4 regions of the uncultured Propionibacterium sp. genome follow, and region 1 is predicted to be linked to each of the others. Evidence: riboswitches for the same ligand, from Rfam matches in the RefSeq annotation. Region 1 holds a riboswitch; each other region holds the start of a gene.
What was found. Region 1 has a riboswitch for cobalamin ahead of cobI (precorrin-2 C(20)-methyltransferase). Riboswitches for the same ligand answer to the same signal wherever they lie in the genome.
Positions count from the first base shown of each region.

Region 2: another riboswitch for cobalamin. It lies ahead of nikB (nickel ABC transporter permease); the one in region 1 lies ahead of cobI (precorrin-2 C(20)-methyltransferase).
Region 3: another riboswitch for cobalamin. It lies ahead of mutA (methylmalonyl-CoA mutase small subunit); the one in region 1 lies ahead of cobI (precorrin-2 C(20)-methyltransferase).
Region 4: another riboswitch for cobalamin. It lies ahead of R2N01_RS09370 (iron ABC transporter permease); the one in region 1 lies ahead of cobI (precorrin-2 C(20)-methyltransferase).

Region 1 is NZ_CAUTOU010000093.1:1,521-5,748, forward strand. Features, by position in the region: gene R2N01_RS10765 (dihydrofolate reductase) at 1-74, shown strand, start outside; gene R2N01_RS10770 (DNA polymerase IV) at 77-1,489, shown strand; cobalamin riboswitch at 1,467-1,621, shown strand; gene cobI (precorrin-2 C(20)-methyltransferase) at 1,648-2,433, shown strand; gene cobM (precorrin-4 C(11)-methyltransferase) at 2,430-3,410, shown strand; partial or broken gene cbiE (precorrin-6y C5,15-methyltransferase (decarboxylating) subunit CbiE) at 3,407-4,228, shown strand, end outside.
Region 2 is NZ_CAUTOU010000027.1:3,230-7,457, reverse strand. Features, by position in the region: gene pheT (phenylalanine--tRNA ligase subunit beta) at 1-1,928, shown strand, start outside; cobalamin riboswitch at 2,070-2,281, shown strand; gene nikB (nickel ABC transporter permease) at 2,376-3,320, shown strand; gene nikC (nickel transporter permease) at 3,317-4,210, shown strand.
Region 3 is NZ_CAUTOU010000021.1:19,882-24,109, forward strand. Features, by position in the region: gene mutA (methylmalonyl-CoA mutase small subunit) at 1-1,900, opposite strand, end outside; cobalamin riboswitch at 2,259-2,470, opposite strand; gene R2N01_RS05510 (low temperature requirement protein A) at 2,618-3,787, shown strand; gene R2N01_RS05515 (ABC transporter substrate-binding protein) at 3,949-4,228, shown strand, end outside.
Region 4 is NZ_CAUTOU010000060.1:7,565-11,792, forward strand. Features, by position in the region: gene R2N01_RS09360 (ABC transporter substrate-binding protein) at 52-1,128, opposite strand; gene R2N01_RS09365 (ABC transporter ATP-binding protein) at 1,125-1,943, opposite strand; gene R2N01_RS09370 (iron ABC transporter permease) at 1,940-2,959, opposite strand; cobalamin riboswitch at 3,109-3,295, opposite strand; gene R2N01_RS09375 (thiamine pyrophosphate-dependent enzyme) at 3,428-4,228, shown strand, end outside.

The DNA.
Region 1 (4,228 bases):
GGATCCCCACCGCCGGGTGCGCCGGGGCCCCGGCCCCCGCCGCTTCCGGCGGGCCGGTCGGCGAAGGGGGCTGACCGTGCGCTCGTCGGCCTCCGTGCTGCACCTCGACCTCGACGCCTTCTTCGCATCGGTCGAGCAGCGCGACAAGCCCTCGCTGGTCGGCAAACCGGTCATCGTCGGGGGAGTGGGCGGGCGCGGCGTCGTCGCGACGGCCAGCTACGAGGCCCGCGCACTGGGCGTCCACTCGGCCATGGGCACCGGCCAGGCCCGGCACCTGGCCCCGCACGCCGCCTACCTGGCCACCCGCTTCGCCGCCTACCGCGAGTCGAGCCGCATCGTCATGGCCCTGCTCGGCGAGCTCAGCCCGCTCGTCGAGCCCGTCAGCATCGACGAGGCCTTCGTCGACCTGGCCGCGGGCGGGCGGGACGTCTCACCGCCCGCGCTCGCCGGGCTGGTCGACGACCTGCGCCGCGGGATCGCCGTGCGCACCGAGGGCCTGCACGCCTCGGTCGGCGTCGGCTCGAGCAAGTTCATCGCCAAACTCGCCTCCCAGGCCGCCAAGCCCGACGGCGCCCGCATCATCGCGCCCGGCCGGGAGCTCGACTTCATCGCTCCGATGAGCGTTCGGGCCATCCCCGGCATCGGCCCGGCCACCACTGAGAAGCTCAATCGCCTGGGCATCCGCACGGTCACCGAGTTGCGCGAGGCCAGCCCGCACGAGCTCGTCCGCGAACTCGGCCGGGCCGTGGGCGAGTACGTGCACGGCATCGCCTTCGCCCAGGACGAGCGCCCCGTGCTCCCGCGCGGCGAGGCCAAGTCGATCTCGGTCGAGGACACCTTCGAGGAGGACATCACCGGGGAGGGCGCCATCGCCGAGATCATCGCCAAGGACGCCCGGCTGGTCGCCGCCAGGCTCAACAGGGCGGGCCTGTTCGCCCGCACCGTCACCTTCAAGGCCCGCATGGCCGACTTCAGCACGGTCAGCCGCTCGCGCACCCTGCTGGGCGCCACGGACCATCCCGAGCGCATCGCCGCCGTCGCCCAGGGCCTGGCCGGGGCCGTCGACCCGCGGGCCGGGGTGCGGCTCGTCGGCGTGGGCGTCTCGAACTTCACCCAGGCCGCCCAGGAGGAGCTCTTCGAGGTGGACGACGGCGAGCCGGCCACGGGCACCCTGGTGCAGTACGACGAGTCCGCCCCGCCCGTCACCGTGCGCCGCGCCGACGCCGGCTACCTGCCCGGCATGGACGTCGAGCACGAGCAGTGGGGCCGCGGCTGGGTGTGGGGGGCCGGCCACGGCGTGGTCACGGTGCGCTTCGAGCGGCGCGGCGGGCCCATCGGGCCGGTCCGTTCCCTGAGGGCGGACGATCCGGCGCTGCGCCGCGCCGAGCCCCTCGCCCTGGCGTTCGCCGTGCCCGAGTCCGACGAGGACGGGCACGGCCCGGGGTGGGCCCGCGCGGTGGGGGACTTAGGCGGGGCCCCTCTCGTGTGACAGACTGAGCACTGCAGCATTGACGAGGAATCCCGGTGCCCAGCCCGGCTGGCAGTCCGGAGCGGTCCCGCCACTGTGATCCGGCCCGGCGGGCCGGTGAGCCAGATACTCGCATGCTGCCGGCAGGAACCATTGGGCGAGGCACCTGAGGAGGCCATGTGAGCGAGAACCGCGCGCGCCCCGACGGCGGACGGACCGGCGCCGGACGGCGATTCATCGGGGTGGGGGTGGGCCCCGGCGATCCCGAGCTGGTCACGCTCAAGGCGGTGCGGGTGCTCCGGGCCGCCGACGTCGTCCTCGTCCCGTTCACCGAGGCCTCCGTCGGGGGCCCCGGCCGCGCCGAGCGGATCATCGCCCAGGTCGTCCCCGACTGCACCGCCCGGATCAGGCGCGTCCCCTTCTCGATGGCCCAGCGCCGCGGCGTGGGGGCCAGGCGCGCCGAGAGCTGGCGGGCCAGCGCCGACGCCGCGGTCGAGGCCTTCGAGTCGGGAGGCCGTACCGTCGCCTTCGCCACCGTCGGCGACCCGGCCGTCTTCTCCACCTTCAGCTATCTGCGCGCCACCGTCGCCGAGCGCCTGCCGGACGTCGCCTACGAGCTCGTGCCCGGCATCACCGCCATGCAGGCCCTGGCGGCCGCCAGCACCACCCCGCTCGCGGAGGGCCGCGAGATCCTCGCCCTCGTGCCGGCCACCGTCGGGCCCGACAGGCTCGGGCAGGTGCTCGACGCCGTCGACTCGGTCGCCGTCTACAAGGGCGGCCGCAAGCTCCCCGAGGTGCTCGAGGCGCTGCGCGCCCGCGGCCGCCGGGCCGTCATCGGCACCGACGTCTCGCTCCCCGACCAGCAGCTCGCCGGCCTCGACGAGGTCGGCCCCGACGAGGAGCGCCCCTACTTCTCGGCCGTCCTGACCACGCCCGAGCGCACCATCACGGGAGGCCGCATATGAGCGGGCGCCCCGGGCCCGCGGCCCCCATCGGCCCGGAGCCCGACGTCGATGCGATGGACCACTCGCTGATCGACCCGCCGCCCCTGCCGGCCCCGGCCCGTGGCGGCTCCCGCGGCCTGGTCGCCTTCATCGGGGCCGGGCCGGGCGCCCCCGACCTGGTGAGCGTGCGCGGCGCCCGCATCATCGCCGACGCCGACATCATCGTCTGGGCCTCCAGCCTCGTCCACCCCGACGTGGTCGCCGGCCACAGGCCGGGCGCCGAGCTCATCGACTCCGCGTCGATCCCGCTGGAGGCCCTCGTCCCGCTGTACACCCGCGCCCGCGACGAGGACCTGCTCGTGGCCCGCGTGCACACCGGCGATCCGGCGATCTACGGCGCCACCGCCGAGCAGCGCGACCTGTGCCGCCGGATCGGCATCGACGTCGAGACCGTGCCCGGCATCTCGGCGTTCAGCGCCGCCGCCGCCCGCCTGGACGCCGAGGTCACCGTGCCCGAGGTCAGCCAGTCCCTGATCGTCACCCGCCTGGAGGGCGGCCGCACGCCGATGCCGGACGGCGAGACCATCGCCTCGTTCGCCGCGCACGGGGCCACCATGGCCGTCTACCTGTCGGCGGCCCGCCACCGCGCCCTGCAGGAGGCCCTGCTCGAGGGCGGCTACGCGCCCGGGACCCCCTGCATCATCGGCTACTGCGTCACCTGGCCGCAGGAGATGATGTTCCGCTGCGACCTGGCCCGCCTGTCCGAGACGATGAGGGCCCACCGGCTGTGGAAGCACACGGTCGTGCTCGTCGGCCCGGCCCTGGCCGAGGGGCCCATAGCCGGCCGCAGCCACCTGTACCATCCCGGCTTCCACCACGAGTACCGCGACGCCGACGCCCGGGCCCGGCAGGAGCTGCGCGAGCGCGGCGCCCGCGCCCTGGGCGAGGACACCGATGCGGCCGGCCGCGCCGGCACCGTCCCGGAGGAGAACGCATGATCCGCGTCCACGGACACCTCGGCGGGATCAGCGAGCAGCTGCGCGCGGACGCGGCCGCCGCCGATCTCGTGGTCGGCGGGCGCCGCCACCTCGACGCCCTGTCGGTGCCCGAGCCCAGGCGCCAGGTGCTCGGCCTCATCGCCCCGGCCGTCGAGCGCATCAAGGCCCTGCCCGACGACGCCAGCGTCGTCGTCGTCGCCTCGGGCGACCCGCTGTTCTTCGGCATCGCGCGGCGCCTGCGCCAGGCCGGCCTGGCCGTCGAGGTCGTCCCCGCGGTGACCAGCGTCCAGGCGGCCTTCGCCGCCGTCGCCGTGCCGTGGGACGACGCCCAGATCGTCAGCGCCCACTCGCGCGGCATCGAGGCGGCCGTGCGCGTGGCCCGCAACCACCCGAAGGTCGCCGTCCTGACGGCCCCCGGGCGCGGCGTCCGCGAGCTCGCCGAGGCCCTGAGGGGCTCGGGCAAGACCTACGTCGTCGCCGCCCGCATGGGCGAGCCCGACCAGCGGGTCGACGTCTGCACCGAGGAGCAGGCCCTCGGGCTGGGCGCCGACGACGTGCCCGGCCTGCACGTCGTGCTCGTGCTCGACCACCGCCCCGACGAGGCGGCCGTGCTCGGCGCGACCCCCGAGATCGCCGGCGACGCCGAGACGCCCGCCGACGACGGGGCCCGCCCAGGCTGCAGGGTGCGCCCGGACGGCTCCGACGCCGAGCCGATCATCGGCCACGTCTACACGACCGGCCGCGCCCGCGCGAACGCCGACCGCATCGACGAGACCCTGTCCGTCGCGTCCAAGCGCTACGCCGGCGGGATGGCGGCC
Region 2 (4,228 bases), on a different contig from region 1:
AGGCCTTCGACGTGCCCTACAACGACCTCTACTCGCGCCGTGTCCCCGCCAAGACCCAGGGGGCCTACCCGGTGCGCATCGAGTCGGACGACTGCCAGTTGTTCGTCGATCTGTGCGTCAGCGGCATCGACCCGCACGCGCCCACCCCGACGTGGATGCGCCACCGCCTCGAGGCCAGCGGCATGCGTTCGATCAGCCTGCCCGTCGACATCACGAACTACGTGATGCTCGAATCGGGCCAGCCCCTGCACGGTTACGACGCCGACAAGCTGCTCGGCCCGATCGTCGTGCGCAGGGCGGCCGCCGGCGAGAGGCTCACCACGCTCGACGGCGTCGAGCGCGTCCTGAGCACCGACGACCTGCTCATCGTCGACGACTCGGGACCCATCGGCCTGGCGGGCGTCATGGGCGGCCGGACCACCGAGCTGGGCGAGGGGACGACCAGTGTGGTCATCGAGGCCGCTCACTTCTCGCCCGGCACGATCGGCCGCACCTACCGCCTCCACAAGCTCGCCTCCGAGGCCTCCAGGCGTTTCGAGCGCACGGTCGATCCGGGCGTGGCCTGCGCCGCCGCCCGCATGGCGGCCCGCCTGTTCGCGGAGCTCGCCGGTGGCACCGTCGCCGCGGGCGCAACCGTGGCCGGCCAGGTGCCGGTCACGCCCTCCCTGACGATCGACGCCGGCCTGCCCGCGCGCATCCTGGGCGCCCGCATCGACTCCGACCGTGTCGTCGAGGTCTTCCAGGGCGCCGGCATCACGGTCAGGTGCAAGGGCGATGCGCTCACCCTGACCCCGCCCACCTGGCGCACCGACCTGCGCGATCCCTACGACTACGTCGAGGAGGTCGGCCGCAGGCTCGGGCTGGACGTCATCGAGTCCAGGATGCCGCGCGCCGTCGCCGGCCGGGGCCTCAGCCCGGCTCAGCGCGCCCGCCGCGCGGTCAACGCCGCAGTGGCCCGGGCCGGTTTCGTCGAGGTCATCACGCTGCCGTTCATCGGCGCCGGGGAGCTCGATCGGCTCGGTCTGCCCGACGATGCGGACCAGCGCCGCCTGGTGAAGCTGGCCAACCCGCTGGCCGACACCGCCCCGTACCTGCGTACCAGCCTGCTGCCGGGCCTGTTCGCCGCCGTCCGGCGCAACACCTCGCGCGGCCAGGACGATCTGGCCGTCTTCGAGGCCGGCTCGGTCTTCTGGGCCAACCCCGCCGCGACGGCCCCGATGCCCGAGGTGGGCCACCGCCCCAGCGAGGCCGAGATAGCCGGTATCCGCAGTGCACTGCCCGACCAGCCCCGCATGATCGCCGCGGTGCTCACCGGCCAGTGGCTGCCCGCCACGTGGCGCCATGCCGCGATCAGGGCCGACTGGACCCATGCGGTGCACTTCGCCCAGACTGCGGCCGACGTGCTCGGCCTTGAACTGGACCGCAGGGCCGCCGCGATCGCGCCCTGGCACCCCGGCCGCTGCGCCGAGCTGTCGGTACGGGGCGCCGCGGGCGGGCCGGTCGTCATCGGCGCCGCCGGTGAACTGCATCCCGAGGTCGTCAAGGTCCACGGCCTGCCCGAGCGCGCCTGCGCCGTCGAGATCAACCTCGACCTGCTCGTGGCCTGCGCGCCCGGAGGCGGTGAGATCTCCGCGCTGAGCGGTTTCCCACTGGCCAAGGAGGACGTCGCCCTCATCGTCGACGAGCGGACCCCGGCGGCCGACGTCGAGGCCGCCCTCATCGAGGGCGCCGGGGGCCTGCTCGAGTCGATCGCGCTGTTCGACGTCTTCCGGGGGCCGCAGATCGGCGAGGGCAGGAAGTCGCTCGCCTACAGCCTGCGCTTCCGCGGCGCCGATCGCACACTCACCCAGGACGAGGCCGCTGCCGCCCGCGACAGCGCCGTCAGGGCCGCCGTCGAGCGGTTCGGAGCGGTCCTGAGGGAGGCCTGACCCGGCCGCGGCGGGTCGGTGCCGGTGACTCCCCAGATGGGTTCGCTCGAAGCCGAATCAATGGTTGACGGGGAGCATCCGCCGGACGTTGCCGGCCGTCGGCTGCTAACCTTCACACGCGAGGCTAGGGCGTCGTGTGCTTTTGCGCACGACACTCCAGGTGCCCGATCCGCCCTCCGGGGCGGACCGGGAGAATAGGGAACCGCGTGCGAATCGCGGACGGGACCGCCGCTGTGAGCGTCTCGGATCCTCATCGGTGCGAGCCGGCCACTGGGCAACCGGGAAGGCGGGGATCCGCGGGGCACTGCCCTGAGACGCGAGCCAGAAGACCTGCCTGGGAGTTGTCCCGCGCCGCCACGGCACTTGGCGACCGGAGGTCCGAGCTGGGTCACAAGAATCCGGTTGTGACGATCGTTCTTCGTCATGATCGCGAGGTGGCCCCGGCTCATGGATGCTCGATGGCTGGCCCGACGGCTGGGCCAGATCCTGGTCGTGCTGGTGGGCATCAGTTTCATCACCTTCACGCTCGTCTGGCTCGCTCCCGGAGATCCGGCGCGGGCCATGTACACCAGCCAGGGCATTACGCCGACCCCCGAGATGGTCGAGCAGATGCGCGCCCGGCTCGGTCTGGACGAGCCCTTCCCGGTCCAGTACGCCACCTGGCTCGGGAACTGCCTGCACGGGAACTTCGGCACGTCGTACTCGCTGAACAAGCCCGTGACCGATCTGATGCTCGCCCGCCTGTGGCCGACCGTCGAGCTCTCGCTGGCGGCTCTGCTGCTGATGCTCGTCATCGCCATTCCGCTCGGCATGCTGGCCGCGGTGCACCAGGGCGGGGTCATCGACCATCTCGCGCGCGGCCTCAGCTTCCTGGGCGTCTCGATGCCGAACTTCTGGTTCGGTCTGCTGCTCATCTGGGTCGTCGCCCTCAAACTCGGCTGGCTGCCGGTGGTCTCGACGGGGCCGGGGCCCGATCGGCTGGTCATGCCGGCCGTCACGCTGGCCTTCGCGATGATCGGCAAGTACACCCGCCAGGTGCGCACGGCGGTCCTCGAGGAGCTGGGCCAGGACTATGTCACGGGCGCTAGGGCGAGAGGCCTGTCCAGACGCACCATCCTGTGGCGGCACGTCCTGCCGAACGCCCGATTGCCGCTGCTCACCCTGCTCGGCCTCTCGCTCGGCTCGCTGTTGGGCGGCACGGCCGTCGTCGAGGTCGTCTTCTCCTACCCCGGTCTGGGCAATATGGCGGTCTCGGCGGTCACCTCGTACGACTACCCGCTCATACAGACCTATGTTCTGTGGATCGCGCTCATCTACATGGTCGTCAATCTGCTGGTCGACGTCTCCTACGCCCGGCTCGACCCGCGAGTACGACGAGGAGCCCGGTCGTGAGCGCGCCGCACCGCCCCCGCAGGGCCGTCCGCCGCTTCATCGGTGCGCACCGGGCCTTCAGCGTCCATGCGGCGCTGGTCGTCGCGATCGTCCTGGTCGCCGTGCTCGCCGAGCAGGTCGCCCCGATGGATCCCTGCACGGCGAATCTGCCCGAGGCCTTCCAGCCGCCGAGCGCTGCCCATTGGTTCGGCACCGACAGACTCGGCCGCGACATGGCCTCGCGAGTCGTCTACGGCACCCGCCTCTCGCTCGCCGCCGCAACGGCCCTCGTCGCCATCATCTCCGTCGCCGGCTCGCTGCTGGGCGTCATCGCCGGGTACTTCGGTGGTCTTCTCGAGGCGGTCATCATGCGCGTCTCCGACATGATGATCTCCTTCCCCGGCATCGTCTTGGCGATCGCCGTGGCCGGCCTGCTGGGGGCGAGCATCCGCAATGCGATCCTCGCCCTGGCCGTCGTCAGCTGGACGAAGTACGCCCGGCTGGCGCGCAGCCTGGTGCTCAAGATCCGCCGCAGCGACTTCGTGACGGCCGCCGAGCTCACCGGCGCCCGCCCCGGTCGGCTCATCCGCCGCTACCTGCTGCCGAGCGTCCTTCCGATGCTCGTCATCACAGCCGCCACCGATATCGGCACGATGATGCTCGAACTGGCCGGCCTGTCCTTCCTCGGCTTCGGCGCCCAGCCGCCGCAGGCCGAGTGGGGCCTCATGCTCAACGAGGGCCGCGCCAATCTGCTCGACTCCCCGTGGCTCATGATCTTCCCCGGCGCGGCCATCTGCGTCACCGTCATCGCCTTCAATCTACTGGGCGATGCCCTGCGCGATGTCCTCGATCCGCGCCGCAGCGGCGGGGACGAGAACACCGCCGAGCTCGCCTCGGCCCCATCGCTCTGACGGCACCCGGACACTCTC
Region 3 (4,228 bases), on a different contig from region 1:
CCACCCCCATGACATCGAGTGTACGGCTGAGGACGTCGACGACGTCCATGCCCAGGAACAGGCGTCCGGCGAAGAGCTCGGCGGCCTCCTCGTCCGAGATGCCCAGCTCCTTGTAGGCGCCCGACAGGTAGACGGCCTCGGCCCCCGCCTCGCGCAGGGCCCTCGCCACCTCGACGCCCTGCTCCGCGTAGACCTTGGCGGAGGAGCACAGATCCGCGACCTGGGCCCCGCTGGCCTTGAAGGCCGCCACGATCTCGTCGACCGTACCGCCCTCGACCTCGGGGGTCGCGATGCCGGCGACGTGCCAGACGGGGGCCGAGAAGCCCTCGCGACCGCCGAAGTCACGGCGCGTGCCCAGGCAGGCCAAGAAGACCTTCGGGCGCTCGGCCCGGGTGGCCGAACGATCGACGAGCCCCTCGAAGACCTCGGAGTCGCGGTGCCACGCCAGGCCGTCGCGGGCCGGGGCCTGCGGGTAGGGCTTGGTCTCGATGGACTTGGCGTCGAGCAGCGGGAACTCGCTGACGGCCGTGATCGGCTGCTTGCGGGTGGCCAGGCGCTTGGCGCGCTCGCTGCTGCACTCGGCCAGGACCTCGGCCACACGGCCGCCGGTCAGGGCCGCGGACATGCCCCCGGCGGACTCCGCCCTCTGGAACTCGGCCCAGCCGGCCTCGGCCAGCGAACCGGTGAGGGACTCCACGTAGAAGGAGCCGCCGGCCGGGTCGTTGATGCGGCCGATGTTGACCTCCTCGGCCAGGATGATGCCGGTATTGCGGGCGACCTTGCGGGCGAAGTCATCGGTGGGCAGGCCCAGGGCGCCGCAGAACGGCAGGGTCGTAATCGCCTCGGCGCCGCCGATGGCGGCGGCGAAGGTCGAGATCGTGCCGCGCAGGATGTTGACGTAGGGATCCTCACGGGTCAGCTCCCGCCAACTGGTGACGGCGCTCTGACGGGCGCCGCGGTTGGCCTCGTCGACGCCGAAGACCTCGCCGACGCGCGACCAGCACATGCGGAGCGCGCGCAGGCGCGAGATCGTGAGGAACTGGTCGTGGGTGGCCGTGACGCGGAACTCGATCGCCTTGAAGGCGTCGTTGACGTCGATGCCCTGCTCGACGAGGGCGCGCACGTACTCGGCGCCGGTAGCCAGGGCCCAGGCGAGCTCGGCCACATCGCCCGCGCCGGCGTTGTGGTAGATCGTCGCATCGACGGTGATCGCATTGCCGTTCGGATAGGCGGCGGTGCGCCCGACCCACTCGCCCAGACCCGACAGATCGGGAGCGGTGCCCCGCAGGGCGGCCAGGCCGATCGGGTCGATGCCCAGGTTGAAGGCGACATGATCCCTGGGCTTGTCGGAAGCCTCGTAGACGGCCAGGAGCGCCTCGGCGGCGGCCCTTTGGTCCTCGCGGGAGGAGACCTCGACCTTGACCATCTCGAGGAGGACGTCGGACAGCACGGTGGCCACATCGGCCGGCCGGACGGCATCGGAGCCGACGCGCAGCCAGATGGAGGCGACGCCGCGTTCAAGATCGGTGACGATCGCCCTGCGGGTGAAGTCCGCGTCGGGATCCTCGTGGAGAGCACGCACGTCCCACGCATCGGCCTCGCCGTTGCGGACGGTGGCGCCGCGCGTGAAGGGGGCGACGCCCGGGTAGCCCAGCGGGCCGGGCACGTCCTCGCGCTTGTACATCGGCTTGATGTCGATGCCGTCGACGGTGTGGACCGCCAGACGCTTCATGCACTGCTCGAAGGTCAGCTGCCTCTCTGGTGGGCGGCCACGGTTGAGAACCTTGGCCACCTCGATCTCCCACTGCTCCTCAGTCGCGGCCGGGAAATCACCGGCGAGGCTGAGCTGAGCGGGCGTGGCCTCTTCGGCCGCGACGGCGCCCGATTCGGTGTTGCTCATTCGACTCCTGCTCCTGAAAGGGTCAGGGCGCACCCTCGGGTGGGGGCGCGCCGGGGACTGGCTGCCAGCCGGTCATCGACGGGCGCCGGGCACAGGCCCGGGCACTCGTCCGGCGGCCTGCAGGCATCACTGCCGATGCGGGCCGGTCACGACCGCCCTGCGCCGGAGTGGCGCCCAGAGGCGTCCCGGTCCCGACGCGGCCCCGCACGGGCCCCGATGGGCGTCCACCGGCTGGCCCGGCAGGCGTTCGCCGGAACTGCTGGCACTGATCCGAGTGGCCGGCGCCGGAGGCGATGCATCGTCGCCGGGCATCGATCACTTCGATCCGTGGACCCTCCGCGGGGCACGTTGCGCGGCAGCGGGCGCTGCCGCGACTGGCAGGTCTTCGGGCTCATGGGCATTCGGGATCGCTCCCGGTTCCTACACCACCGCTTCCCAGGCCTCGCGGCCCAGTGCCCGTTGTGGCATTGTTCCCATATACCGCTGCGGGACAGCTCCGGACTCCCACCGGAATTCCCTCTTGCGACGACCCGCCTGGTGGTGGGCCGAACCAGTACTTCTCAATGTACACAAGATGCCGCCGACGTGCGCCTTCGGGGTCGCCCAGTAACCCGCGCCGGTGCGCCTGCGGCGGACCGGGGGAACCCGCCCCCGCTCCCTTTCGGAAGACCCGCTATCGTCGGCACGGGCGATCCGGCGGAGGAGAGGTGGGAGACGATGAGCGACGCGGACGGATCCGCACTCGAGGTGGCGCCCGACGAGGAGCAGGAGGTCACCAAACTCGAACTGTTCTTCGACCTGGTGTACGTCTTCGCCGTCTCCCAGCTGTCTGGTCACCTGCTGGAGCACCTGAGCTGGCGCGGCGCCCTGGAGACCCTCGTGCTGCTGCTGGCGGTCTTCGGCATGTGGGCGTTCACCACGTACGAGTCGACGATGGTGCTCAGCCGCCATCGCCGCAGCCAACTGGTGCTGCTGGCGGTCATGGTGCTCGGCCTGGTCATGAACGCATCGATCGGCGAGGCCTTCGAGGACTCCCCGTGGACCTTCGTCGTCCCGATGCTCGTCATCCAGTACGGACGCACGCTCGTCACCCGCTCCTACGACGCCTACCCGGCACTGCGCAACCACCGCAGCGCCATGCTCGTGTGGTTCACCCTGTCGGGCATCCCGTGGATCGGCGGCGCCATCGCCGCGCCCGAGCACCGGCTGTGGTGGTGGCTCATCGCAGTGGGCATCGACGTGCTCGGCATGCGCACCTATCACCCGGTCCCCGGCATCGACCGGTCCAGTCTGGGCGAGGTCGGCTTCGACATGGCCCACCAGATCGAGCGCTGCCGGCTCTTCCTCATCATCTGCCTGGGCGAGGCCATCCTGACGACGGGAAGCGCCATGATCCGCGGCCTCCACCACCCGCTCGCCATCGCCACCGGGATGCTGTCGATGGTCGTCATCATGTGCATCTGGGCGCTGCCCTTCGGCTGGGACTCCTACATCGACCGGTACGTGGAGGGGAACAGGCAGGAGCGTTCCCCGCTCGCCAGCGGGGCCCTCGTCACCGAGGGCCAGCAGGTGCTCGTCATCGGGCAGGTGGCCCTGGCGGTCGGGGCCGAGCTGGCGATCGACGAGCCGGGCGAGCCGCTGCCGATCGCCGCGACGGCCGTCCTGTTCGGCGGCGTCGCCCTGTGCACGCTGACGCTGTGGGCCTTCCTGGCGAACTTCACCGACAAGCACATCTGGGTGCCGTTGGTGACCTCGGCAGCGGCCTGCCTCGTCTGCGGGGCCGTGGTCGTCCTCGCTCATGCACCGGGCATCGCCGCCATGGGGCTGCTGTCCGCCGTCATGCTGCTCACCTGCTGGCGCTACTCGAGGGTGATCACGGCACTGTGAGCCGGCTCCGGGGCCGGGCTCACCCCGCAGGCCTCCCGGCTGAGCCCGGCCTTATCACCGAATCTCCTTGTGATTCTCCAAAAGAATTCTACAAGACCCCTGTTTCTACAAGATCCTGGTGGATATGGTGACCGCGTCCGCACCATTGCAGGAGGTCGTCCATGTCCGCCATCAACCGTTCTCGGCGCCGTTCCGCCCCGGGCAGGGTCCTGGCCCTGGCGCTGTGCGCGACGACGGCCCTCTTCGGAGCGGGCTGCTCGTCCGGGCGGGGCGACTCGCAGCAGAGCGCCTCGTCCTCCACCCCGGCCAGCACCGACCCGATGCCCATGACGGGCGCGCAGTTCCCGCTGAGCATCACCGATTTCAGCGGGCAGAGCGTCGACTTCGAGTCCGCCCCGCAGCGGGTGTGCGTCCTGGCCGGTACCGCCATGAACATCTGGT
Region 4 (4,228 bases), on a different contig from region 1:
CCGTGCACAGCCCGCGGGCGGGCCCTGCAGCTGCGTGGGGAGGGGCGGGGACTACCTCATCCACTCGTTGCCGGGCAGGTCCTCCAGCTTCGACAGGTCGAGGTGCGTCTGGACGTCCGAGGCGGGCTGCAGGCCGTAGTGCTCCAGCGACTTGCGGATGTACTCGGCGCCGTCGATGTTCAGCGGGCCCGAGGTCCACATGGCGTAGGGCAGGTTGACGAAGCGGCCCTCCTTGACGGCGGTCAGGTCCTTCGTCGCGTCGTTCGACTTCAGCGCGGTCACCTTCTCGTCGTAGGACTGGCCGGGGTAGTCGACGAAGTAGACGATGTCGGGGTCGGCGGCGGCCAGGCGCTCCCAGCTGACCGAGGTCCAGGTGTCCTGCACGTCCGACAGGGCGTTGGCGACGCCGGCCGACTCCATCATGGCCTGCGGGGCCCCGAAGGAGCCGGACGAGAAGATCGTGTCCGAGCCGGAGTCGAACAGGAAGGCGGTGGGCCTGTCGGTGGCCTGCATGGCCCCCTCGAGGGCCTTGCGCCGGGTGTTGATGTCCTCGACGACCTGCCCGGCGGCGGAGTCGTCGCCCGTCATCGCGCCCACATTGGTGATGTCGGTGGTCAGCGCGTCCCAGGGGTCCATGGTGCCGCGGTTGCCGTCGGGCTGGCGGCAGGTCTCCGACAGCAGATAGGTCCCGATGCCCTGCTGGGCGAGGCCGTCGGGGGTCAGGTTCCTCTCCTCGCTGAAGCCGTAGCCCCAGCCGGCGAAGACGACCTGCGGCTGGGCGGCGACGATGTTCTCCATCGTCGGGTACTTGTCGGCCACCTGGTTGAGGCCGTCGACCGTCTCGGCGCCGTACTTGAGGGCCAGCACGTCGCGGTCGCGCTGCATGCTGGAGACGGCGACGATGTCGTCCGCGGCACCCGCGGCCAGGGCGATCGAGATGATGTTCCCGTCGTTGACGAACAGCCTGGTCGTCGGGCTCGGGTACTCCTTCGTCTCGCCGCAGTTGGTGAGCTGGATGCTTCCCGCCGCCGACGAGCCGGACGAGCCGGACGACGTGCTCGAGGCGCAGCCGGTGGCGACGAGCGCGAGGGCGAGCAGCCCTGCGGGCGCGGTACGGGGGATCTTCATCGATTGTCCTTTCCCCTGCTGATGAGCAGATGGGGTTGATGAGTTCGCGGATGGGGGATCTGCAGGGCCTCGACGGCGAACGCCTCGCCCATGAGCCCGGTGCCGAGCACCGCTGCGGGTTCGCCGAAGGCCCGCATGAGCCCGCCGTGGAGGACGGCCACCAGGTCGAAGTGGCGCAGCACGGTGTCGATGTCGTGGATGGCGGCGATGACCGTTGCGGGCTGGGCCGCGAGCAGGTCGAGCAGGCGCAGCTGCCAGGCGATGTCGAGGTGGTTCGTGGGCTCGTCGAGCACGAGGACGGGGCAGCGCTGGGCCAGGCCGCGGGCGATCATGGCGCGGCGCCGCTCGCCGCCGGACAGATTCGTGCAGGGCGTCTCCAGACGGTCGCCCAGACCGAGCGCGCCCAGCGATTCGCGGACTATGCGCATCTCGCCGCGCCCGTTCATCGACCACGGACTGCGGTACGGGATGCGGCCGAGGGCGACCATCTCGCCCAGGCGCAGATCGTCCGGCGGGGTCTCCTCCTGGGAGACGAACGAGATGAGACGGGCCCGCTCCCGCGGTTTCATGGCGTGCACCGGGTTGCCGTCGAGCAGGACGCGGCCGGCGGCCGGTTCGGTGATGCCGGCGATGGCGCGCAGCAGCGTCGACTTGCCGGCGCCGTTGGTGCCGACCAGCGCCAGCTTCGTGCCGCCCGGAATGGTGAGGCCGACGTCGCGGACGACCACATGGTGCTGGACCTGGGCTGCGACGGCCTCCAGGCGGATCTCGGGGGCCCGGCCGGTGCCGTGACCGCGGCTGGCGCCCCTGCTCATGCGTCACGGCTCCCGAACGCGTACCGGCGCCGGCCCATGAGGAGCAGGAAGACCGGCGCGCCGATCACGCCGGTGACGACGCCGATCGGGATCTCCTGCGGCCGGACGACGACGCGCGAGACGACGTCGACCCACAGCAGGAACAGCGAACCGGTCAGCGCCGCGATCGGCAGCATGCGCCGGTGCAGCGAGCCGACCAGCATGCGGGAGGCGTGCGGCACGATGAGGCCGACGAATCCGATGCCGCCGCTGACCGCCACCAGGCAGCCGATGAGCGCGCCCAGCCCGACGAACAGGCCGGTGCGCATCGCCCGGACCCGCACGCCGAGGGCCGCAGCCGTCTCGGGGCCGGCCGCCAGGGCGTCCAGCCAGCCGCTGACGGCCAGCATGGCGCCGCCGATGCCCACGACCGCGAGCAGCGGCAGCAGGAGCTTGGCCCAGCTGGCGCCGGCCACCGAGCCGAGCATCCAGAACATGACCGATGCCGCCGCGTGATTGTCGTCCGAGAGGAAGACCATGAACGAGGCGACCGCCGAGAAGGCCGACGACAGGACGACGCCCGACAGCACCATGCGCAGCGGCGTCAGGCCGCCCTGGGCCTGCGAGACGCCGAACACCGCCAGCGCCGCGCCCAGCGCGCCGAGCAGGGCGCCTGCCGACAGCGAGTAGACGCCGAACCGCGCCAGCACGCCGAAGACGAGCACTGCGGTGGCGCCGACCGAGGCGCCCGAGGAGATGCCCAGCAGATAGGGCTCGGCCAGCGGATTGCGCACGAGCGTCTGCATGCCGGCGCCGCCGATCGACAGGCCCGCTCCGACGAGCACTGCCAGCAGGGCGCGCGGCATGCGCAGCTGCCAGACGATCGTTGCGAACGGGGAACCGGCCGGGTCACCGGCCAGACGGCCGCGCACGACGTCCCAGACCTCGGCGAGTGGGATGCGTTCGGAGCCGAAGGCCAGCGACAGCACGATGCTCACCGCGATGGCGAGAACCAGCCCGATGACGACCGGGGTCAGGTTGATGCGTGCGCCGCGCCCGGCCCGGGTCGTGGCCCGGTGCGTGTTCTTGCTGGTCGTGGCAGGGGGTGTCCGGTGAGGGTCGGAGGACTGAGCGGGGGTCAACGGGGCGTCGGCTTTCATCTGGGGCGTCTGTGAGCGCGAAACGCCTGACGGACAGGTGAGCCGACAGGTCTTCGGACTCGGATCGTCCGAGGCCGGCCCCTTCCCGGGTCTCCCCAGTGGGTTCTTTGTGCCGGCCCCGTCACCTTCACCGCTGCGCGCCAGTCCCGGATTTTCACCGGAGTTCCCTGGCGCCCATTGCTCATGGGCGCGATCGACTCGCACGCAGCATAGTCCTGTGCGTCTTGGGCGTCGAGCTGGGTGATCGTCTCACTCGTGGTCGGGTCGGCGGGGGGATGGTTGATCCCGGAGTCTACGATCCGGTAGGTTACCAGAGAGTAAGTTTTGTTGTGGGGAAGGACTTCGATGGGTGCCGAGGATCCGACGCGGCCGGTGCAGTTGCTCACGCCGGAGGGTGTCCGTGTCGAGGACGCCCGGTTCGGCTGGCGGGGCGGCGACACCGAGCTGGTGACGATGCTGCGTCGCATGATGTTCGGGCGCCGCCTCGACATCGAGGGCGCCGCGCTGCAGCGCCACGGCGAGCTCGGGCTGTGGCCGCCGCTGCTCGGCCAGGAGGGCTACCAGGCGGGGATCGCCGCCGCGCTGGGCCCTCAGGACATGGTGTTCGCCACCTACCGGGAGCAGTCCCTGGCGCTGGCCATGGGGGTGAGCCCGGCCGACATGCTCGCGCTCTGGCGCGGCTCGGGGCTGTCGCGCTGGGACAGCGGGGCGACGCGCATGGCGCCCTACTCGATCATCATCGGTTCGCACCCGCTGCACGCGGTGGGCTATGCGATGGGCGCCGCCCTGGACCCGGACGGCCGGCCGCACGCGGCCCTCACCATCTACGGGGACGGCGCCTCCAGCCAGGGCGACGTCAACGAGGCCCTCGTCTTCGCCGCGGCCCAGGGCGCCCCGGTCGTGTTCTGCTGCGTCAACAACCAGTGGGCCATCAGCGAGCCGGTCACCCGTCAGACGCCCATCCCGCTCTACCAGCGGGCCCACGGCTTCGGCATCCCGGGGATCCGCGTCGACGGCAACGACCCGCTCGCCACCGCCGCGGTGATGGACTGGGCCCTAGCCCGGGCCCGCACCGCCTCGCCCGTGCTGGTCGAGGCGCTCACCTACCGCATGGGCGCGCACACCACCAGCGATGATCCGAGCAGG